DNA from 2 places in the Trichococcus flocculiformis genome. Region 2 is predicted to be linked to the other one. Evidence: predicted binding sites of a transcription regulator. Region 2 holds the regulator's gene; the other holds the start of a gene.

Region 1 (10,339 bases), 900 kb from region 2:
CATATCGATTGCCATCATGCCGCCAAGAACAGCACCCAACAGTACTGCGTTACCCGTACCCAAGTTTTCCAGGAATGTGATCATAGCTGTATTGATTGTGGAGAAGACAGGACCTACCAAGAAGTACATCAACAAGCCAGTGATCAATAGACCGAACACAGGGTACAAGAGAATTGTCTTCATGCCATCCAAGGTACGAGGCAATCCTTTAAAGGCTTTCTTCAGATAAACCATGATGTAACCGGCCAAGAAACCAGCAATCAATCCGCCCAAGAATCCAGCATTTGCTTGCACAGCCAAGTAACCGCCTGCCATACCTGGGAGTAATCCTGGTCGATCTGCGATACTCATTGCAATGTAACCAGCCAAAATCGGAATCAGGAAGCTGAATGCTGCTCCACCAATTGCCATAAAGGAAATGAACAACGGACTATCTGAACCGAATGAAGTTTCGAACAGGAAGGAAATCGCAATCAGGATACCACCACCGACAACAAACGGCAACATGTGTGAAATACCGTTCATCAAGTCTTTGTAGACTCTTCCGATGATAGAAGGCTTCTCATCGCTTTCATTTACAGCGAAGATATCTCCTTCGACATTCAGGATCGGCGCTTCCTGACGCATTGCTTTCGTGATCAATTCTTCCGCTTTATTGATGCCATCGCTTACCGGTCTTTGCAGAACGTGTTTGCCGTTGAAGCGCGCCATCTCAACTTTTTTATCAGCCGCCACGATGACCCCATCGGCACGGCGGATTTCGTCTGCAGTCAATGGGTTCTTGACGCCGTCTGACCCGTTCGTTTCAACGCGGATATCCACGCCCATTTTTTCAGCCATTTGTTTCAATGAATCTTCAGCCATATAGGTGTGTGCAATCCCGGTAGGACATGCCGTTACCGCAATGACAAAAGGTTTTTTCGTTTCGGTTGCTGCTACTGGGGCTGCTTTTGCAGCTGCTTCAGCTTGCTCTTTGGCTTCACGTGCAGATTCTGCTGCTGCGAATAACCCTTGCACCTCTTCTGGGGTCTGAGCTTTTTTCAATGATGCAGTGAAATCAGGATTGATGAGTAAACGGGATAATGACGCCAAAACTTCCAAGTGAACATTATTTGCGCCTTCCGGAGCCGCGATCATGAAGAACAGATGTGCTGGTTGACCGTCCAACGAAGCATAGTCCACACCGGCTGCACTTTTAGCAAAAACAACAGCTGGTTTCACGACTGCTTTGTTTTTGGCATGCGGCATTGCGATGCCATCGCCCAAACCAGTGGACGTTTGTGATTCACGCTTCATGATGCCCTCTTTGTAAACCGCAACATCATTGATGATGCCGTTAGCGGAAAGACTTGCGATCATTTCATCGATGACACCCTCTTTGGTTGTTCCTTGCAAATCCATAATCATCAATTCTTTTAATAAGATATCATTGATTTTCATATTAATAAGTTCTCCTCCCTATAGCTGACTGATAGTGACTTGTTTGACTAGAGCATCAATTTCTTCACGTTTGGCTAAATCGTCGGCAAAAGCGGTCGCGCTTCCGCAAGCGATGCTGACTTTGAATGCTTCCAACGGGTCGTGTGTCTTCGTGTATGTCCCGACAAATCCAGCGATCATCGAATCTCCGGAGCCGACTGAATTCTTAAGGACTCCCTTTGGTACTGTACCATGGTAAACACCTTCCGGAGTGAAAAGGATTGCTCCTTTAGCGGCCATCGAGATGATCGCGTACTGCGCTCCAGCTTCAAGCAGCTTCTTCCCGTAAGGCAAGATATCCTCATCGGTTTCGAAAGTAGTATCGAACAATTCCGCCAATTCGTGGTGGTTCGGTTTTACCAATAACGGATGGTACGGCAAGGCATTCTTCAATTCCTCTCCGGTCGTATCGATCAGGAACGGGATGCCTTTGTCCGTCAATCTGCGGATGATGGTCTGATAGTAATCGTCAGGCAAGCTTGTAGGTTTGCTTCCCGCTAAGACTACGATGTCGTTTTCCGGATCAAGCGTATCGAATTGTTTCAGGAATTCTTCGGCGATTGCAGGCTCGATATTCGGGCCCGGCCCGTTCATTTCCGTCTCCATTCCTGACTTGATCTTGACATTGATGCGGGTTGCTTCATCCACATGCGTAAAGTGCGTTTTGCTGTTTTCTGCTTCCAGCCAGTCTTCGATGTATTTTCCGGTAAAACCGCCAAGGAATCCCAAAGCGGTGTTTTCCACTTCCAGTTCATTCAGGATGCGGGAAACGTTGATGCCTTTGCCTCCCGGCAGTTTGAAATCCTGTTGGATGCGGTTCACTTCACCCAACTCGATAGCGGGCAAATGGACGATGTAATCGATGGATGGATTTAATGTTACTGTATATATCATTATTCAGCCTCCCAAATAGTTGTACTGTCTTTCAGGTTACGTTTGATTTCCGACGGGACATTGTGGCTGATGATGCCGCAATCCTCAATATCACAGACCTTCACAAAACTGACTTGTTTGAACTTCGAAGCATCCGCTACGACATAGCTTTGTGCGGCATTCTCGATGGCAATGCGTTTGATGGCTGCTTCTTCGGTGTCAGGCGTCGTGAAGCCGTACTGCTTATCGATGCCGTTGATGCCAAGAAAAGCTTTGCTGAAACGGTAATTCCTCATTTGCATTTGGCTGACTGGTCCGATGACTGCTTTTGTCTCCATCTTGATTTTGCCGCCGATAAGGATTGTCTCGAGTTGCAAATCCGCCAATAAGCTAGCATGTGGGACGCCGTTTGTGACGACCAAGATGCTCTTGCCCTTCAAAAAGGGAATCATCTCATAGGTGGTAGATCCGGCATCCAAAAAAACAATGTCTTGGTCGCTTACCAATTGAGCTGCCTTTTCAGCAATCCGTTGTTTATCCTGAACGTTTTTGGATGTTTTATCCTCCATCCTGTCCTCAGCGGAAACGCTATAGTTCCGCTTTGCTCCGCCATGGACACGAACCAAGAAACCAGCCTCTTCAAGAGTGCTTAAATCCCTTCGTATCGTTGATTCAGAACTTCCAGTCTGATCAACAAGCTCCTGTAATTTTACAATGTTGTCTCTGGCTAAAGTGTCTAGAATGATTTTATGCCGCTCTTCTGTAAGCACTTTCTATCACCTCTCGAACAAAAATATACCACCCAAACGGGAATAAAGCAATCATTTTCATCCAAAAACAATAAATTTCATCCACAAGCATCCAATAACATTGACGGGAAGGCTTTTCATAAGATTTATTATTTTTATTTCCGAACCGTATATTGGCGCTTTCCCCAAAAAGAACAAAAATAAAGCTGACCAACAAAATTCTGTTGGTCAGCCTTATTTAGTGGTTGTACAGATTTTCTTGTTCACTTTCGTAAACAATTCGTCCTTTAATAGAAAGATTCTAAATCCTGTTTTAGTTGAACTCTGAATTGCAGAGGGTTCCGCCTAAGTTGATAACCACACACGGACAAAAAACGTCCGCTTTGTGGGTATCCTCTTAGTGCTCACCCTCTAAACGCAATTCATCGTATCCTGTTTTAGTTGAACTCTGAATTGCAGAGGGTTCCGCCTAAGTTGACAACCACACACGGACAAAAAACGTCCGGGTATCTAAATGCGAATCATCACATCCTGTTAGAACGGTTCTGAATCCTAGAGTTCTCCGCCTAAGCTGAAATCACCACCTCGACCAAAACCAGGTCGTGGTGGTGATTTCCTCTTAGTGCTCAAACTCTGAGCTCAGGATTCATCACACACTGTTTTTTACATCATGCCCATGCTTGGGTCCATTGATGGGGGTGTTGCTGGGGCTGGACGGTCGGCTACGATCGCTTCTGTCGATAGGATCAGGGCAGCTACGCTGGCTGCGTTTTGTAAAGCGGAACGTGTCACTTTTGTAGGATCCACGATTCCTGCTTCTATCATGTTCACCCACTCATCGGTTGCGGCGTTATAACCCATACCAACTTCAAGTCCTTTGATCTTATCGGCTACAACAGAGCCTTCTTTACCAGCATTTTCAGCGATTTGTCTCACTGGCTCTTCCAATGAACGCGCTACGATGCGCGCACCTGTTGCTTCGTCGCCGGTCAGTTCCAACGCTTCAACGCGTTTTTGAACGTTGATCAAAGCTGTACCACCACCGGATACGATACCTTCTTCAACAGCGGCGCGGGTTGCATTCAAAGCATCTTCGATACGCAGTTTGCGTTCTTTCAATTCAGTTTCGGTAGCAGCTCCGACTTTGATGACACCGACGCCACCGGATAATTTCGCAAGACGTTCCTGTAATTTCTCACGGTCAAACTCTGAAGTTGTCTCGGCTGATTGCGCACGGATGACCGCAACACGCTGTTCGATGGCTTCTTTTTCGCCGGCTCCTTCAACGATGGTTGTGGAATCTTTGGTTACGACAACTTTACCTGCACGACCCAAATGTTCTACGGTAGTATCCTTCAATTCCAAGCCTAAATCCTCAGCAATAACGGTACCACCTGTCAGGATTGCGATGTCCTGCAGCATTTCTTTACGGCGGTCACCGAAACCAGGTGCTTTGACTGCCGCTACATTGAATGTTCCGCGCAATTTGTTCAATACTAATGTAGGCAACGCTTCGCCGTCAACATCATCAGCAACGATCAACAATGGGCGACCTTGTTGCAGGATCTGTTCCAATAAAGGCAAGATGTCTTGGATATTGGACAATTTACGATCCGTGATCAGGATATAAGGTGCTTCCAATTCTGCTTCCATTTTGTCGTTGTTGGTGACCATGTATTGCGATAGGTAACCGCGGTCGAATTGCATCCCTTCAACAACATCCAACTCGGTTTCGATCCCTTTTGACTCTTCGATCGTGATGACTCCGTCGTTGCCGACTTTCTCCATTGCTTCCGCAATCAATTCGCCGATTTCTTTCGATCCGGACGATACAGCAGCTACCTGTGCGATCGACTCTTTTGAATTTACGGTTTGGGAAATTTCTGCCAAGCCTTTTACGGCTGCTTGAGTAGCCAATTCGATACCGCGACGGATGCCTACCGGATTTGCGCCTGCTGTAACGTTCTTCAAACCTTCACGAACGATCGCTTGTGTCAAAACAGTGGCAGTCGTTGTACCGTCACCAGCAATGTCGTTTGTTTTGGAAGCAACTTCGGAAACCAATTTCGCTCCCATATTTTCGAAACGGTCTTCCAATTCGATTTCTTTGGCGATTGTCACGCCGTCATTCGTGATCAATGGAGAACCATACGCTTTTTCTAAAACAACGTTGCGGCCTTTAGGTCCTAATGTCACTTTTACGGTATCTGCTAAGATATCCACACCACGAAGCATTGCTGCTCTTGCGTCTTCTGAAAATTTAATGTCTTTTGCCATTTATCGATTCACCTCATGAATTTTATTTTTAGTCCAGAATTGCTACGATGTCGCTTTCTTTGATCACTAAGTATTCTGTGCCTGCATATTTGACTTCTGTGCCTGCATACTTTTCGAAAAGGACAGTATCCCCCGCCTTTACGGTCATTTCGATGGTTACGCCGTTATCCGTCACGCGGCCTGCTCCTACAGCAATAACGGTACCGGTTTGGGATTTTTCTTTAGCGGACGACGGTAAAACGATGCCGCCTACAGATTTTTCCTCTTCTTTGGCAACTTCTACAATAACACGGTTTCCTAATGGTTTTAACAAGATGATCCCTCCAAAAATAAGTTTATTTTAGCACTCATCAACTCAGAGTGCTAAGTTACATTTCTATATTAATCAATCTCCAATTAATTTGCAAGAGGGAAGCCGATTTTTTCTGATTCTATTTTTTTACGCTATTATGCTATACTGTTTATCAAGCGTAAGACGTCAGTTCTCTCAGAAAGGTACTATTATATGAATAAAAAAATACGTTCCAGGTCAACGTTAGCCATACAGATCATTCTCATCTATCTCGCTTCTCAGCTTCTGCCGGTCGTTATACTTTTTTTCATTCCGGAGGCAGATCGTATCGCAGCGGCTATGAATCTCTCGCTATTCTTCGCTTTCCTAGGGACTGTCCTTATGGTAGCATGGAATAGCAGAAAAAAATGGACACCACAAAACAGCCTTACAGAGCAACCAGCCGCCCCAATCGGAAAAACGCTCGCGATCGGAATCTTTGGCTTCTTGGGAGCTATCCTGATTCAGATCGTCGCGATGAACGTGGAGTATCTTTTGTTCAAGATGCCCGTGATTTCCGAAAATACGGAAGTATTGCTGGACTTGACAAACCGCTATCCATTCTTTATTTTTAACATTATCATCTTTGCACCTGTGATGGAGGAATTTGTATTCCGTAAAGCGATTGTCACACATCTGGTTGATGCAATCGGGATCGTCGGCGCAGCCACTATCAGTGCTTTGCTTTTTGCGATTGCGCATAATGATGGGCACTATTTGGTTTATGGCTCTCTGGGACTATGGTTTTCTTTCCTTTATTACAGAACAAGAAACATAGCCACTCCGATGATTGCGCATGCGTTGATGAATGCCGTATCCGCTTTGCCGATTCTCTCCCAACTCATTTCGTAAGGCACGTGAAGTCCGCTATTTAGGAAAAAGAAAGGAATAACATGACTTTAAAAAATCTATTAATTCAAGTAATCATCCGTTTTGTTTTCGCAATCCTTTTCATTTCGCTGGCAGTCGACGCAGTGAATACTGCAGGGTGGGGATTCATGGCCATCATCAGCGTGCTGTTCGCAACAAGTGATGTCGTAAAAGGCGTTCGCATGTTCAACGCCTACCTGAAAATCAAAAACAGCATCGACAAAAACTAGGAAAAGCGGTACAAGCCCGCTCTGCCTCGAAAGAAATTTAGGAAATCTGGCCTCGCAACGTTTCCTACGGTCACCTTGTACTAGGGCTCTAAGGGATGAATCCCTAAGAGTCCCATGCAAATGAGCATCGTAGAGCGCAATTGCTGAGAGACTTCCTGCGTCAGCAGGTTAGTCGAACAGTATCCTTGGCTCGAAGAGACAAGGGGTTCCTGCCTCTCTTTCCGAGAGGCAGGCTTGGACCGCTAGACATCACTTTGGAAACACCAAATAATTTGCTGACCTTTAAATCACCCTTGGTGATGCATTTCTTTGTTCAAAATGTATACCTACTTGCTAATGAAAAAAAGAAGGATGAGGCGGCCTCATCCTTCTTTTTGCGTTTTCTTATCATCAACTGCCGACTTTGCTCAGCCGATATCATTGTCCAAGAAATAAATCAACGTCTGCAATTCATTCGTCAAATCCACATTCTGAACGCGGACATTTTCCGGAACGGAAAGACGGATCGGGGTAAAGTTCATGATGCCGCGAACGCCCGCTTCGGTCAAACGGTTCGTTGCATCCTGCGCAACTTCTTGGGGAACGGTCAGAATGGCTACATCAATCTGTTGGATACGCAACTGCTCCACCATATCCGTCATGGGGTACACCGGTACACCACTGAGGATTTTACCAACAATGCCTTCATTGACATCAAATGCTGCACTGATGCGCACATTGTTGCTTACGTGGAAGTTGTAGTTCAACAAGGCATGACCCAAATTACCCACACCGATCAAAGCAACGTTCGTCAAACGGTCCTGATTCAAGGTTTTGCTGAAGAAATCCAACAAATACTCGACATCATAGCCGTATCCTCTTTTACCCAGTGCGCCAAAATATGAAAAATCCCTACGGATAGTAGCACTATCCACTTTTACTGCTTCACTGAGCTCAGTGGATGAAACACGTTTTTTACCAGCGTTATGCAAAAAGCGCAAATAGCGGTGGTAAATCGGCAACCTCCTTGCCGTAGCTTTTGGAATATCATTCGTCGACATTTTTTCTCCTCTTCTTTCCTCTTTCATTTCGTAACTCATAGTGTTTGTGCGGTTCCGACAAACTTTAAAAAGTATGTTCACATACTTAAGCTTTCATTTCATACTGCCTATTATATCACCTGATTGTGAAAAATCTACTAATTTGTTCGAAATCGGACTTGATTGTGAAGCCTTTTTTGAACAACATGTGAAATACTGTAACAAATGTAAGCGGAGTCGCCAACATTTTTTCACATGTACAAATACGTGAATATAGCAATAACTTTGCTTGTCCCTATCGAATCAATGCATGCTGTGATAAAATGGAAGGGATAAATGCCAGCATTTGCTTAGAAAGAGGACACTACATATGATTTTACTGCAAGGACAAAATTTGGCGCGCCTTTTTGGGGCGAGCGTCTTATTCGACAATATTCAAATTACTGTTCAAGACCATTCGCGTATTGCACTCGTCGGCCGAAACGGAGCCGGCAAATCGACCTTGCTGAAGATTTTGGCAGGCATCGAAGCAACGGATGCCGGCTCTGTTTCAAAGAGCAAGGACGTAACGATCGGCTACCTGGATCAGCATAGCGCGGTCGATTCATCCAACACGATTTGGCAGGAAATGTTGACCATTTTTGCCCCGCTCATCCAATTAAGTAAGGAAGCTGAACAAGCCGCCGTCGCTTTGGGGGATCCGGACTTGCTCGAGGATGAAGAAGCCTACCAAAAAGCTCTGGAACGCTATGACCATCTCCAGCATACTTTGCACGAAAAGAACGCGTACGGCTATGAATCCGAGATCCGTTCGGTGCTTCACGGATTCCAGTTCTACGAAGGAGATTACGATCGTCCGATTTCCCAATTGTCAGGCGGCCAGAAAACCAGGCTTGCCTTGGCCAAAATCTTGCTTGAAAAGAACGACCTGCTCATTTTGGATGAGCCCACCAACCATCTGGACATCGATACGCTGGCTTGGCTGGAAAATTATCTGATCGGTTACAACGGTTCGCTTTTGATCGTTTCCCATGACCGATACTTCCTGGACAAAGTCGCCACGGAGGTGTATGAAATCAGCCGCCACAAGATCCAGCACTACAAAGGCAACTACTCCTATTATCTGACCGAGAAAGCCGCCCGCCTGGAGCAGGAATTGAAGGCTTACGAGAAGCAACAGGATGAAATATCCAAATTGGAGGATTATGTCGCCCGCAATCTGGCGCGCGCTTCCACGACCAAAATGGCGCAAAGCCGCCGCAAACGTCTGGAAAAAATGGAGCGGATGGACAGACCGAAAGGCGATGAGCGTTCCGCTCGCTTCTCTTTCGATATCGCAAAAGAAAGCGGAAATGTCGTCTTGACGCTGGAAAACGGGGCTGTCGGCTATGCCGATAAGATCCTGGCTGATCCGATCAATCTTGACATCCGTAAACAGCAGGCGATCGCGATCGTCGGGCCGAACGGGATCGGCAAGTCCACTTTGCTGAAGTCGATCATTTCCGAGATTCCGCTTTTGAAAGGCAGAGTCCAGCTCGGCGCCAATGTCGATCTCGGTTATTATGACCAAGAATTAGGCAACCTTTCCAAAAACAAGAGCGTTCTCGCCGAAATCTGGGATCTTCATCCCACGCTGAACGAAAAAGATGTGCGCAGTATCCTGGGGAGCTTCCTGTTCTCCGGCGCCGATGTCGAAAAAACGATTCCGGCATTGAGCGGCGGCGAGAAGGCAAGGCTTTCGCTCTGCAAGCTGGCACTGGACCAAAAGAATTTCCTTGTCCTCGATGAACCCACAAACCATTTGGACATCGACAGCAAAGAAGTGCTTGAAAATGCCTTGATCGATTATGACGGCACCCTGCTTTTCGTATCCCACGACCGCTATTTCATCAACCGGATTGCGACAAACATTGTCGAACTTTCCGCTGAGGGCAGTAAATTATACCTCGGGGACTACGATTACTATATTGAAAAGAAACAGCAAGAAGCGGCGTTGGCAGCTTTGCAGCAGGCCGAAAACGCCACGGAAACAAACGCTGCCGTTGAGCCTCTTTCGAAAGCAAAAGGGGATTACGTTTCTTCCAAGGAAAAACTGAAATTGGAAAGAAAACTGGCTCGGCAGGTGGAGGCTTTGGAGGATGAATTGGCGACCGTCGAGGAGGCCATCGCTGCGATCGAGCTGCAATTGACCGAACCGGAAGTCTACGGTGACCATGAAAAAGTCCAACAGTTCAACCAGCAGTTGCTCGCCCTACAGGCACGGCAGGACGAGCTGATGCAGGATTGGGAAGATCAGACAACCGCTCTCGAGGAACTGAATGAATAGTGAAGCCGATAAGCGTTTCCTGTCTTAGTTGAGGAATGCCGGAACTTTTGTTAAGTTGCACTCGAACAAGTACGCATAATAGGAATATGGAGGTACGAATATGTTGGAAGCCGTTTTATTTGATATGGATGGTGTCATCATCGATACGGAACCATTCTTTTTGCGATCAGAAAGTATGCTATTGA
Region 2 (10,339 bases):
ACCCAAGATATCATAATAATCTCTTTTCGCCATTGTTTCGCCTCCATTGATTGGCTTCATCTGAACTTTATCTCTCTATACAGTGAGAGAAGCCAATGCAGTTAAGCGTTGGCTTCCTCCCGTTAGAGTTGACTATTTGTCGTCTACTTCTTCAAAATCGGCATCTACGACACCATCGTCAGTCGCTGTGTTGTGCGCACCTTCTTGTTGTTGCGCTTGAGCAGCTTGCTCATACAGTTTGACAGTCAGGTTTTGAACAAGTTCATTCAAAGCGTCACGCTTCGTTTTCATTTGTTCCAAATCATTGGCTTCAACTGCTGCTTTCAGCTCGTCTCTCGCTTCTTCAGCTTTCTTCACTTCATCAGCATCGACTTTACCGTCAAGTTCTTTCAATGTTTTGTCAGTCTGGAAGATCAATTGATCCACTTCATTGCGTAATTCTACTTCTTCCTTGCGCAATTTGTCTGCTTCAGCGTTTGCTTCCGCGTCTTTCACCATTTTTTCGATTTCTTCGTCAGTCAGACCGGAAGAAGACTTGATAGTGATTGTTTGTTCTTTTTGCGTACCCAAGTCTTTGGCGCGAACATTTACGATACCATTTTTATCGATATCGAACGATACTTCGATTTGTGGAACGCCACGAGGTGCAGCTGGAATATCAGTCAATTGGAAGCGACCCAAAGTTTTGTTGTCGGCTGCCATCGGACGCTCCCCTTGCAACACATGTACATCAACAGCAGGTTGATTGTCGGCTGCAGTCGAGAAGACTTGTGACTTGCTTGTAGGGATTGTTGTATTGCGGTCGATCAATTTTGTGAACACGCCACCCATTGTTTCGATACCCAATGATAAAGGTGTAACGTCCAATAGTACGATGTCTTTTACGTCGCCAGAGATGACTCCGCCTTGGATGGCAGCACCCATTGCGACAACTTCATCCGGGTTAACGGATTTGTTCGGCTCTTTGCCGGCTTCTTTGCGGACCGCTTCGATGACTGCAGGAATACGTGTTGAACCACCAACCAAAATGATTTCGTCGATTTCGGAAGTGGATAAACCGGCATCCTTCAACGCTTGGCGTACAGGAATTTTTGTGCGTTCAACCAAGTCATACGTGATTTCATCAAATTTCGCGCGGGTAAGCGTCAATTCCAAGTGCAATGGACCAGCTTCGCCGGCAGTGATGAACGGCAGGCTGATTTGAGTTGACGTTACGCCCGACAAATCTTTCTTGGCTTTTTCGGCAGCATCTTTCAGACGTTGTTTCGCCATTTTGTCGTTTGAAAGGTCGATTCCGTTTTCTTTCTTGAATTCTGCAACCAAGTAGTCGATGATTTTGTTATCGAAGTCATCGCCACCCAATTTGTTGTCGCCGGCTGTACTCAATACATCGAAGACGCCGTCGCCCAATTCAAGGATGGAAACGTCGAATGTACCGCCGCCCAAGTCGAATACAAGAATTTTTTCGTCTTTATCGGTTTTATCCAATCCGTATGCCAAAGCAGCAGCCGTCGGTTCGTTGACGATACGCTCTACTTCCAGACCGGCAATTCTGCCCGCATCTTTAGTCGCTTGACGCTGTGCATCGTTGAAGTAAGCTGGAACAGTAATTACGGCTTTGTCAACTTTTTCACCCAGGTAGTCTTCCGCATAACCTTTCAAATATTGAAGGATCATCGCTGAAACTTCTTGTGGTGTGTAGCTCTTGCCTTCCACTTCCACTTTGTAGCCAGCATCGCCCATATGACGTTTGATGGAGCTGATTGTATTCGGGTTTGTCACTGCTTGACGCTTTGCAACCTCGCCCACTTGGATTTCGCCATTCTTGAATGATACGACAGATGGTGTCGTGCGATTTCCCTCTGGATTTGGAATGATTTTAGCTTCTCCGCCTTCTAATACTGCTACAGCTGAGTTTGTTGTTCCTAAGTCAATACCGATAATTTTGCTCATGATGTTATTCCCCTCTATATGAAATTTTTATGTTTATCAATAAAATTATTGTGATACGACAACCATTGCTGGCCTTAATACACGTTCTTTCAAGGTGTATCCTTTTTGCACTACCGCGACGACTGTATCAGGAGCTTGCCCTTCAGCAGCCGGTTGCACTTGGATGGATTGATGGAAATTCGGATCGAAAGGCTGATCGATCGGATTGATCGCAGAAATCCCCTCTTTGGCGAAAGCATCTGTAAACAAGTTCAAGACCATTTCCAAACCTTTCTTCAGGTTCACAGCTTTTTCATCTTCAACTTCAATCGCTAATGCGTGCTCCAGGCTATCCATCACCGGCAATAACTCCTGCGCTAATGACTGGGAACGGTATTTCGCCGCATCTTGCCTTTCTTTCGCGTTGCGTTTCTGGATATTTGCGAGTTCTGCTTGCAGGCGCAATAAGCGGTCTTCCGTTTCGGATAAGGTTGCCTGTAATGCTTCAACCTCACTTATTTCTGTGACTGTTTCTTGGCCCTCTTCCATTGATGTTTCAACGGTTGTTTCCTGTTGTTCCACTAATTCTTCGTTATTGTCCACTTCAAAATCTCCTTTGTCGTGCTTATTTGTTCAGATCATTCAAGCTATCAGAAAGTTCATAGCGCATAAATTTCATGATACTGATCATTTTTTGATAAGGCATATTGGTTGGCCCCAGCAGTGCGATCAGGCCTTTACCGTTGCCAGCCGTGTCATAAGTAGCCGTGATCAGACTAAAATTATGCAGCAGCTCATTATTCAATTCCGTACCGATCTTGACCCCGACGCCCTCGTTGGGGTTAGAAAAAAGCGCATGGATGTCCGGAGACCCATTCAACATGCTTAAAATGGCTTTGACTTTATTCTTGTCCATCGTCGAATCCAAATGGTTCAGAAGATTCATGCTACCACCTACATGGAAACGATCATGCTCCAACTTTGCCACAATGTCATTGAAGATCGCTGTGAAATCGATTTTTGCATCGACGTACTTCCGGATAATCAACGGAATGTCCGTTTGCAGTTTGACGAATACTTCCTGCAGCGTGCGGCCGACCAGTTCCTGATTGAAAATGTTGACGATTTTTTCTATCTCAGTGGCTGAGAAGCCCGGCGAAACAGAAAAAATCTGATTTTCCACATGTCCTTTGTCAGTCACCAATATCGCCATCACATGTCCTTCATTGAGTGCGACCAGCCGGAAGCCCGTCAAACGGCTGTCCTTTGTTTCAGGTCCGATCGCCAAAGCGGTATAATTCGTCAAAAAGGACAACATTTCAGCTGATTTTTCGACGACCTGTTGCACTTCACGATAAGGATTCTGAAAGCCGTGCTTGATCATTTGCTTGACCTCGTCAGCGACTTCTTCGCTTTCTTTGCCTAAAAGTTGATCGACATAGTAACGATAGCCTTGGATGGATGGTATCCTGCCGGACGAAGAATGCATCTTTTCCAGGAAGCCCAATTCTTCGATCCGCATCATTTCGTTGCGGATTGTTGCTGAGCTTAAAGGCAAAGAAGACTCCTTAAGAAGTGTCTTCGACCCGAGCGGCTCCTCGAATTCGATGTAATGCCTGACAATCAAATCAAAAATTAGCAACTGTCTTTCTGTTAACAAGATTTTCACCTCACTTTAGCACTTGACCACAATGAGTGCTAACCATAAATAAATTTATCACGGGTAACGGGCTTTGTCAACGGAATACAATCATTTTTCATAACATTATCAGCAGCCGATCGGATACGAGCGTATTCACATCAAGAAAGAACGAAATACTTCATTGCCGAGAAAAATGCCCCTTTGTGTCAGACGGATTCTGTCGCCATCAAGCATCAACAGGCCTTCTGTAACCAAATCCGAAATGACGCTAGCATACTGATCCAGCAACGAAGTCTGGAATTTGTCGGCAAAATGCTGTTGGCTGACACCTGCCATCGTGCGCAGCCCCAGAATCATCTCTTCTTCCATTTGTTCGTTTTTCGATAACTGTTGCTGCCGGATAATCGGCAGATTATTTTCCCGTAATGGCGCCAGATATTGTTGGATCGGTCCATGATTGTGGTAACGGATGCCATCGATATAGCCGTGCGCGCCTGCTCCGAAACCGAAATAGGTCTCATTCTTCCAATAGGTAAGATTATGCTGGGATTCATAGCCCGGCAGTGCAAAGTTTGAGATTTCGTATTGGTTCCTGCCGTTTTTTGTCATCGTCTCGATAGCCAAGGCATACATATCGGCCTCTGTGTCTTCTGAAGGCAACGGCAGTTTCCCTTGACGCATCAAGTTATAGAACACTGTTTTATTCTCAAGTATCAAGGCGTAAATCGAGTAATGCGGCAAATCCAATTCCAGTGCTTTTTTCAGGCTGTCTTCAAAATCAGCCATCGTTTGGTTCGGCAACCGGAAAATCAGATCGATGGTCATGTTATCAAATCCGGCTTTGCGTGCATCGGCCACGGAAGTGTACACCTGCTCGGCTGTATGGATGCGGCCGATTTTTTTTAAGATGTCGTTATTGAAGGATTGGACCCCCATGCTCAGTCGGTTGACACCGTAGTCCCGCATGATCTTCAATTTTTCGAATGAAACGCTCTCCGGATTGGCTTCCATCGTGAATTCGGCGCTTTTAGGCAGGGAATAGGTGCTGCGGATACCGTTCAACAGCTTTTCCAACTGTCGTTCATTAAGCGTGGTCGGCGTACCCCCGCCGATATAGAAGGTGCTTAGCGTTTCTTCAGGATGCAGCAGCTTAGATAACTGCATTTCCTTTATCAAAGCATCCACATATTCATCGACCGGTTGGCCTTCCAGAAACACTTTGTTGAAATCACAATAAAAGCAGATGTGCTCGCAGAATGGGATGTGTAAATAAGCGGCTGCCATTTAGAGTGTCACCTCATCCAAAGGATGGTCCTGAAAATAGGCGATTGTATCCGCTTCGTCGCTTTTCAGCTGCGCAATCAGTTGCTCGATGCCCGAAAATTTGATCTCACTGCGGATAAAATGGTGCCATCTGACAGCTACGTTCTCACCGTAAATCATTTTATCGAAGTCCAATATGTACACTTCAACAGTCTTATCGCGGCCAGCTTCAAAAGTGATATTGTGCCCGATTGAAGCCGTGCCGCGATGCCACGTTCCATTCACCCTGATGCTCACGATATAAACGCCATTCCTAGGCAAGCGCGTGTGCTTTTCCGTCTGAATATTCGCAGTCGGGAAACCCAGTAGTCTGCCTCTAGCATCACCATGAATGACCGTGCCTTCGATCTGGTAGACATAGCCTAAATATGCATTCGCTTTTTCCATATCCCCTTCGGTTAATGCTTCCCGGATATGCGTGGAACTGATTTTTTCAACTTCGTTCTTCAATTCGGCGACCTCGATGACTTCAAAGCGGTCTTTAGCATAATGCACCAATTGTTTCATATCCGCGATTTCTCTAGGACCATAAGTATAATCGAAACCGGCGACGACAGCGCTAGCATGCAAGCCGCAAATGTACTGGTCGACGAATTCTTGTGGTCTTAATGAGGCAAATGCAGATGTGAAAGAGACGACAAAAAAATAATCAACACCCAGGTTCTCAAATATTTCGGCCTTCCGGTTGATGGTCGACAGATACTGCATCGTTTCTGGATTCATCTTCTGGAACACGATGCTCGGGTGATGGTTGAAGCTCATGACAGCTAATTTCAAATTCTTATTTTCGGCAATTTCCTTTGCTCTCTTGATTACTTCTTGATGCCCTCTATGGACGCCGTCAAAATATCCCAAAGCCAGCACGATTTGTTCGTCTGGTATTTGTTTTTGGTCATAGGGATGGTGTATATGTATTATTTCCATTGCGTTAGCAACTCCTTGCTGATTATGATAGGAACATTTTTCTGGGTTTTATGTAACCGGCTTTAGTCGGATGCGCTTCGTACATCGCCACGATTTTGCTCTGATAGGTGAACAGAACCGGGCCATCCATCACTTCGAAAGGCCCCACTTTCGACAGAACCGCGCCATTTCTCACTTTATCCCACAGCTCATCATCAAGTGCTACCTGCCGATATGATGCGAATACCGAATCAATCGGTTTCAGGTTCTCGTCAATCACGTCATTCGCCATTGCTTCAGCCACTTGCTGCAACGTCAGGCAATCAGTCTGCGTGAAGCCTCCGCTCATCGTGCGGGTCAAACTTGACATGTAAGCCGGATAACCCAAGGCTGCCCCCAAATCGACAGCCAAAGTCCTCACATAGGTTCCTTTGCCGCAAGTGACCCGGAAACACCAGGACATCGTTTCGTCTTCCGCATGATAGACAGGTTCCGAAATCCGTTCAAAATGCATCACTTGGATAGTCCTTTGCGGCCTTTCGACGGTCAATCCTTTACGGGCATATTCATATAGCCTCTTGCCGTTCACCTTGACTGCGGAGTACATCGGTGGAACTTGAATGCTTTCACCTACCATTGCCTCCATGGCTGCGTCGATTTCAGCCAATGACAGCGTTCGATCGACAGGTGTCTTTGCGATCGGTTCACCTTGGCTATCTTCCGTCGTCGTAGCGACTCCGATAGTGATTTCACCTTCGTACGCTTTATCCGTATCTGTCAAAAACTCGACGACTTTCGTGGCTTTCCCGATGCAGATCGGCAAAACGCCATCAACTTCCGGATCCAAAGTTCCGGTGTGCCCAACTTTTTTTGTTTTCAGTATTTTTCTCAATTTGAATACGCAGTCGTGACTTGTCATACCGCGTTCTTTCCATAAAGGTAATATTCCATCCATATATTTGTAACCCACTTTCTTCTGCAACTAACCTATTATAGCATAATCTATTCTACAGGAAAAAACATCAAGATTAGAGGAATATGCCTGCAAATCATAAGGATAACTGCGTTACTTTTCCTCTAAAATCTGCTATGCTTAAGGAAATATGACTGTACTTAAGGAGAATCAATATGCCAAACTTCAAAATTGTGACCGATTCCACAACGGAATTGTCCGCAGAAGAAATTGACAGATATGGAATCACGGTAATCCCGCTTTCGTCCATGATTGAGAATGTGATTTATTACGACGGAATAACCATAACCAAACCTGAGTTCCTCGAAAAAATGATGAACACTAAAGAATTGCCAAAATCATCCCAACCATCCATGGGAACTTTCTTGGATAAATACAATGAACTGACAATGGATGGTAGTGAAGTCCTGTCCATCTACGTGACTGAAACATTGAGCGGTACCGTAAACTCCGCTCATCAGGCGGCTAAACTCGCCCACGGTAAGGTGACGGCCATCGATTCTCAGTTTTGCGCAAGAGCTGCCGCCTTCCAAGTGTTGGAAGCTGCAAAATGTTCCGCTGAAGGATTGACGGTCGCGGAAGCATTGCCTCGGATCCAGGCTGTCAAAGAGCGCACGTTGCTGTACATTTGCATCGTCAACCTGGAAAATATGGTCAAGGGCGGACGCATCGGAAAAACGATGGGCCGAATCACGACGCTGCTGAACATTAAAGCAAACCTGAAAATGATCGACGGTGCGTTGACTACCGACGTAAAAGGCCGCGGCACCAAATCAATCGTAAAACGGTACGAAGAGATCATCGCAGAACTAAAACAAAAATACTCGGATGTTGAAGCGATCGGCATCACGCATGACGGTTTGTCGGATTATTCGAACCAGATCATCGGCATGCTGAAAAACGCCTTCCCTAATGCCCAAATGCACACATCATACGCCAGCGCAAGCGTTATGACCCATGCCGGCCCCGAAGCCGTATCCTTCCAATTCCTGATAAAAAACAATTAGAAAATGCCGCTACTCCCGAATGGGGAATAGCGGCATTTTCTTCATATGAATACGAAATAAGTTGTTATTCCTATCAAGAGCGTACCCAAACCGAAGATTACCTTGAAAATCAGGTGTTTTGTTTTATGGCGAAAGTGATGCATCCCCAGGAATCCGCCTAACCCGCCCCCTAGAAATCCGAGCAAAAGTAGATTGCGTTCCGGTATGCGCCAAGCTTTTTGCCGCGCTTTCTTTTTGTCTACGCCCATCAATATAAAGAGCAAAACATTCGTCACAACGAGATACGTCAGAACGGTGTTTCTCATTGCTTTCCATAGCCTTGACTTTGTCTGATGATTTCCACGATGACAGCTACTGCTTTTTCCATTGATTGGACAGACACAAATTCATAGCGCCCATGGAAGTTTTCTCCCCCGGCAAAAATATTCGGGGTCGGCAAACCCATGAAGGATAATTTTGAGCCGTCAGTCCCGCCGCGGATCGGTTCGATGATCGGATTGATCCCCAATGCCTTCATCGCTGTTTCCGCCAAATCGACCGGACGCATATCGTTCTTCAGCACTTCACCCATGTTGTAGTATTGATCGTGCATTTCGATAGAAATGCGGTCCTCGGTCAATTCCTTGTTCATGCGCTCTGCCAGCGCAAGCATGGTTGTTTTCTTGTTCTCAAAAAGCTCCTTGTCATGGTCCCTGATGATGTAGGTCATCTTGCTTTCTTCCACATTGCCTTCAATGCCCAACAGATGATAGAAGCCTTCACGCTTTTCAGTCTTTTCAGGGACTTCATTTTGTGGCAAAGCGCCGTCGTATGCGATAGCTAATTTGATCGCATTCACCATTGCGTCCTTGGCAGTGCCTGGATGCACGTTTTTGCCACGGATCGTCACGATGGCTTGCGCCGCATTGAAACTTTCGTATTCAAGTTCACCCAACGGGCCGCCATCCATCGTGTAGGCAAAGTCGCAACCGAAACCGGCCACATCAAAAAGATCGGCTCCGCGGCCAATTTCTTCATCGGGCCCGAAGGCGACTTTGATGTCCCCGTGCTCTATGTCATCCGCTGCTTTTATCGCTTCCAAGGCTGTGATGATTTCAGCGATGCCGGCTTTGTCGTCAGCACCCAACAACGTTTTTCCATCGGTAGTGATCAATGTCTGACCGATGTAGTTCTTCAACGCAGGGAAGTCCTTGGGCGAAAGCATCACCTGCGCTTCCGCATCCAAAATCAGATCGTTGCCCGCATAGTGTTCCCAAATAAGCGGATTTACATTTGCTGCCTCGAAATCAGCTGTGTCCATATGAGCGATGAACCCGATTGTAGGGAACTCTTTCTCTGAGTTGCGCGGCAAACGTGCTGTCACGAATCCATTCGTTGCATTGTATTGGATATCCGAAAGCCCGATTTCTTCCAGTTCCGGCATCAAAACCATTTTTGCGAAATCCACCTGATTTTGGGTTGAGGGCACTGTCAGACTTTTTTCATCCGATCTTGTCTCGAATTTTATGTATTTAAAGAAACGGTCCACTAATTTTTCTTGCATGCTTTGACATCCTTTCACAATTGACTATCGAAAATAAAAGGATCCGTGTTGATTTCGGAAGCGATGACTTCCAGATCCCACTCATTTTCTTTTTTCCATTCAGTGAATAATTCCAATAATTTCGGTTTACAAATCTGCTCGATGTGATGGCCTGGGTCTATGACGGTCAGTCCATCAGCCTGCATATCGTGGGCCGTGTGGTAGTAGACATCGCCAGTGATGTACACATCCGCACCCTTTTTGATTGCTTTCCGGTAATATTTGCCGGCATCCCCGCCGCAGATGGCAACACGACTGATTGTCTGATCCAAATCAGCTGCTATGAAACGCATGCCCTCGATCTGGAAAACATCCTTGACGTACTGGATGAAGGAGCGCAAAGACATCGGCAAAGCCAAATTACCGACCCTTCCTAAGCCGTATTCGCGTTGGAAATTATTGATTGTGTATACTTCGTAGACGGGCTCTTCGTAAGGATGCGTTTCATACAGCGCCTCCAAGACATCAGCTAAGTATTTATCTTCGACGATCATTTCAATCTTTTTCTCTTGGACTTCCTCTGGTTCGTTTATATGGCCTATGGCAGGCTTAGCACCTTCCATGGGAGTGAATCGGCCAACGCCTTGCGCCTCAAATGAGCAATGACTATATTCATCGGAAATGTTGCCCGCTCCCGCATCGGCCATAGCCAAGCGGACACGATTGCATTCGGCATTCGGTACACATACGGATATTTTCTTCACAGGCACACGCTTTGTGACATCCATGATTTCAACGTCCAACAACCCCAATGCTTCAGAAAGCCAATCGTTCATCCCGTTATTCGCATTGTCGAGATTCGTGTGGGCCGCATAGACACTGATGTCATGCTTGAGCAAATCAACGTACATTTTTGTTTGCTTGTCGGATACATCCAGATTTTTCAACGGTCGGTAGATCGGCGGGTGATGGGAAAAGATAAAATCGGCTTTCTTCTCGATGGCCTCTTGGACGACTTCGGGACGGACATCAAGTGT

The links. Region 2 encodes HrcA, which represses chaperone genes, less so after heat shock. Its sites were predicted from a motif close to TTAGCACTCNNNNNNNNNGAGTGCTAA; they were not measured.
Region 1: groES (co-chaperone GroES) is a predicted target of HrcA. The motif match lies at 5,719-5,745, and genes of this name have one in related genera.

The regions. Positions count from the first base shown of each region.
Region 1 covers NZ_OY759718.1:851,368-861,706, reverse strand. The annotation lists gene ACKPCD_RS04415 (PTS fructose transporter subunit IIABC) at 1-1,440, opposite strand, end outside; gene pfkB (1-phosphofructokinase) at 1,459-2,373, opposite strand; gene ACKPCD_RS04405 (DeoR/GlpR family DNA-binding transcription regulator) at 2,373-3,122, opposite strand; gene groL (chaperonin GroEL) at 3,765-5,378, opposite strand; gene groES (co-chaperone GroES) at 5,407-5,691, opposite strand; gene ACKPCD_RS04390 (CPBP family intramembrane glutamic endopeptidase) at 6,052-6,561, shown strand; gene ACKPCD_RS04385 (DUF4305 domain-containing protein) at 6,603-6,809, shown strand; gene ACKPCD_RS04380 (redox-sensing transcriptional repressor Rex) at 7,217-7,849, opposite strand; gene ACKPCD_RS04375 (ABC-F family ATP-binding cassette domain-containing protein) at 8,199-10,154, shown strand; gene ACKPCD_RS04370 (HAD family hydrolase) at 10,255-10,339, shown strand, end outside.
Region 2 covers NZ_OY759718.1:1,754,464-1,764,802, reverse strand. The annotation lists gene dnaJ (molecular chaperone DnaJ) at 1-33, opposite strand, end outside; gene dnaK (molecular chaperone DnaK) at 133-1,953, opposite strand; gene grpE (nucleotide exchange factor GrpE) at 1,999-2,535, opposite strand; gene hrcA (heat-inducible transcriptional repressor HrcA) at 2,558-3,592, opposite strand; gene hemW (radical SAM family heme chaperone HemW) at 3,728-4,858, opposite strand; gene ribF (riboflavin biosynthesis protein RibF) at 4,859-5,821, opposite strand; gene truB (tRNA pseudouridine(55) synthase TruB) at 5,844-6,755, opposite strand; gene ACKPCD_RS08425 (fatty acid kinase binding subunit FakB) at 6,929-7,780, shown strand; gene ACKPCD_RS08420 (DUF1294 domain-containing protein) at 7,822-8,085, opposite strand; gene pepT (peptidase T) at 8,082-9,323, opposite strand; gene ACKPCD_RS08410 (Nif3-like dinuclear metal center hexameric protein) at 9,338-10,339, opposite strand, start outside.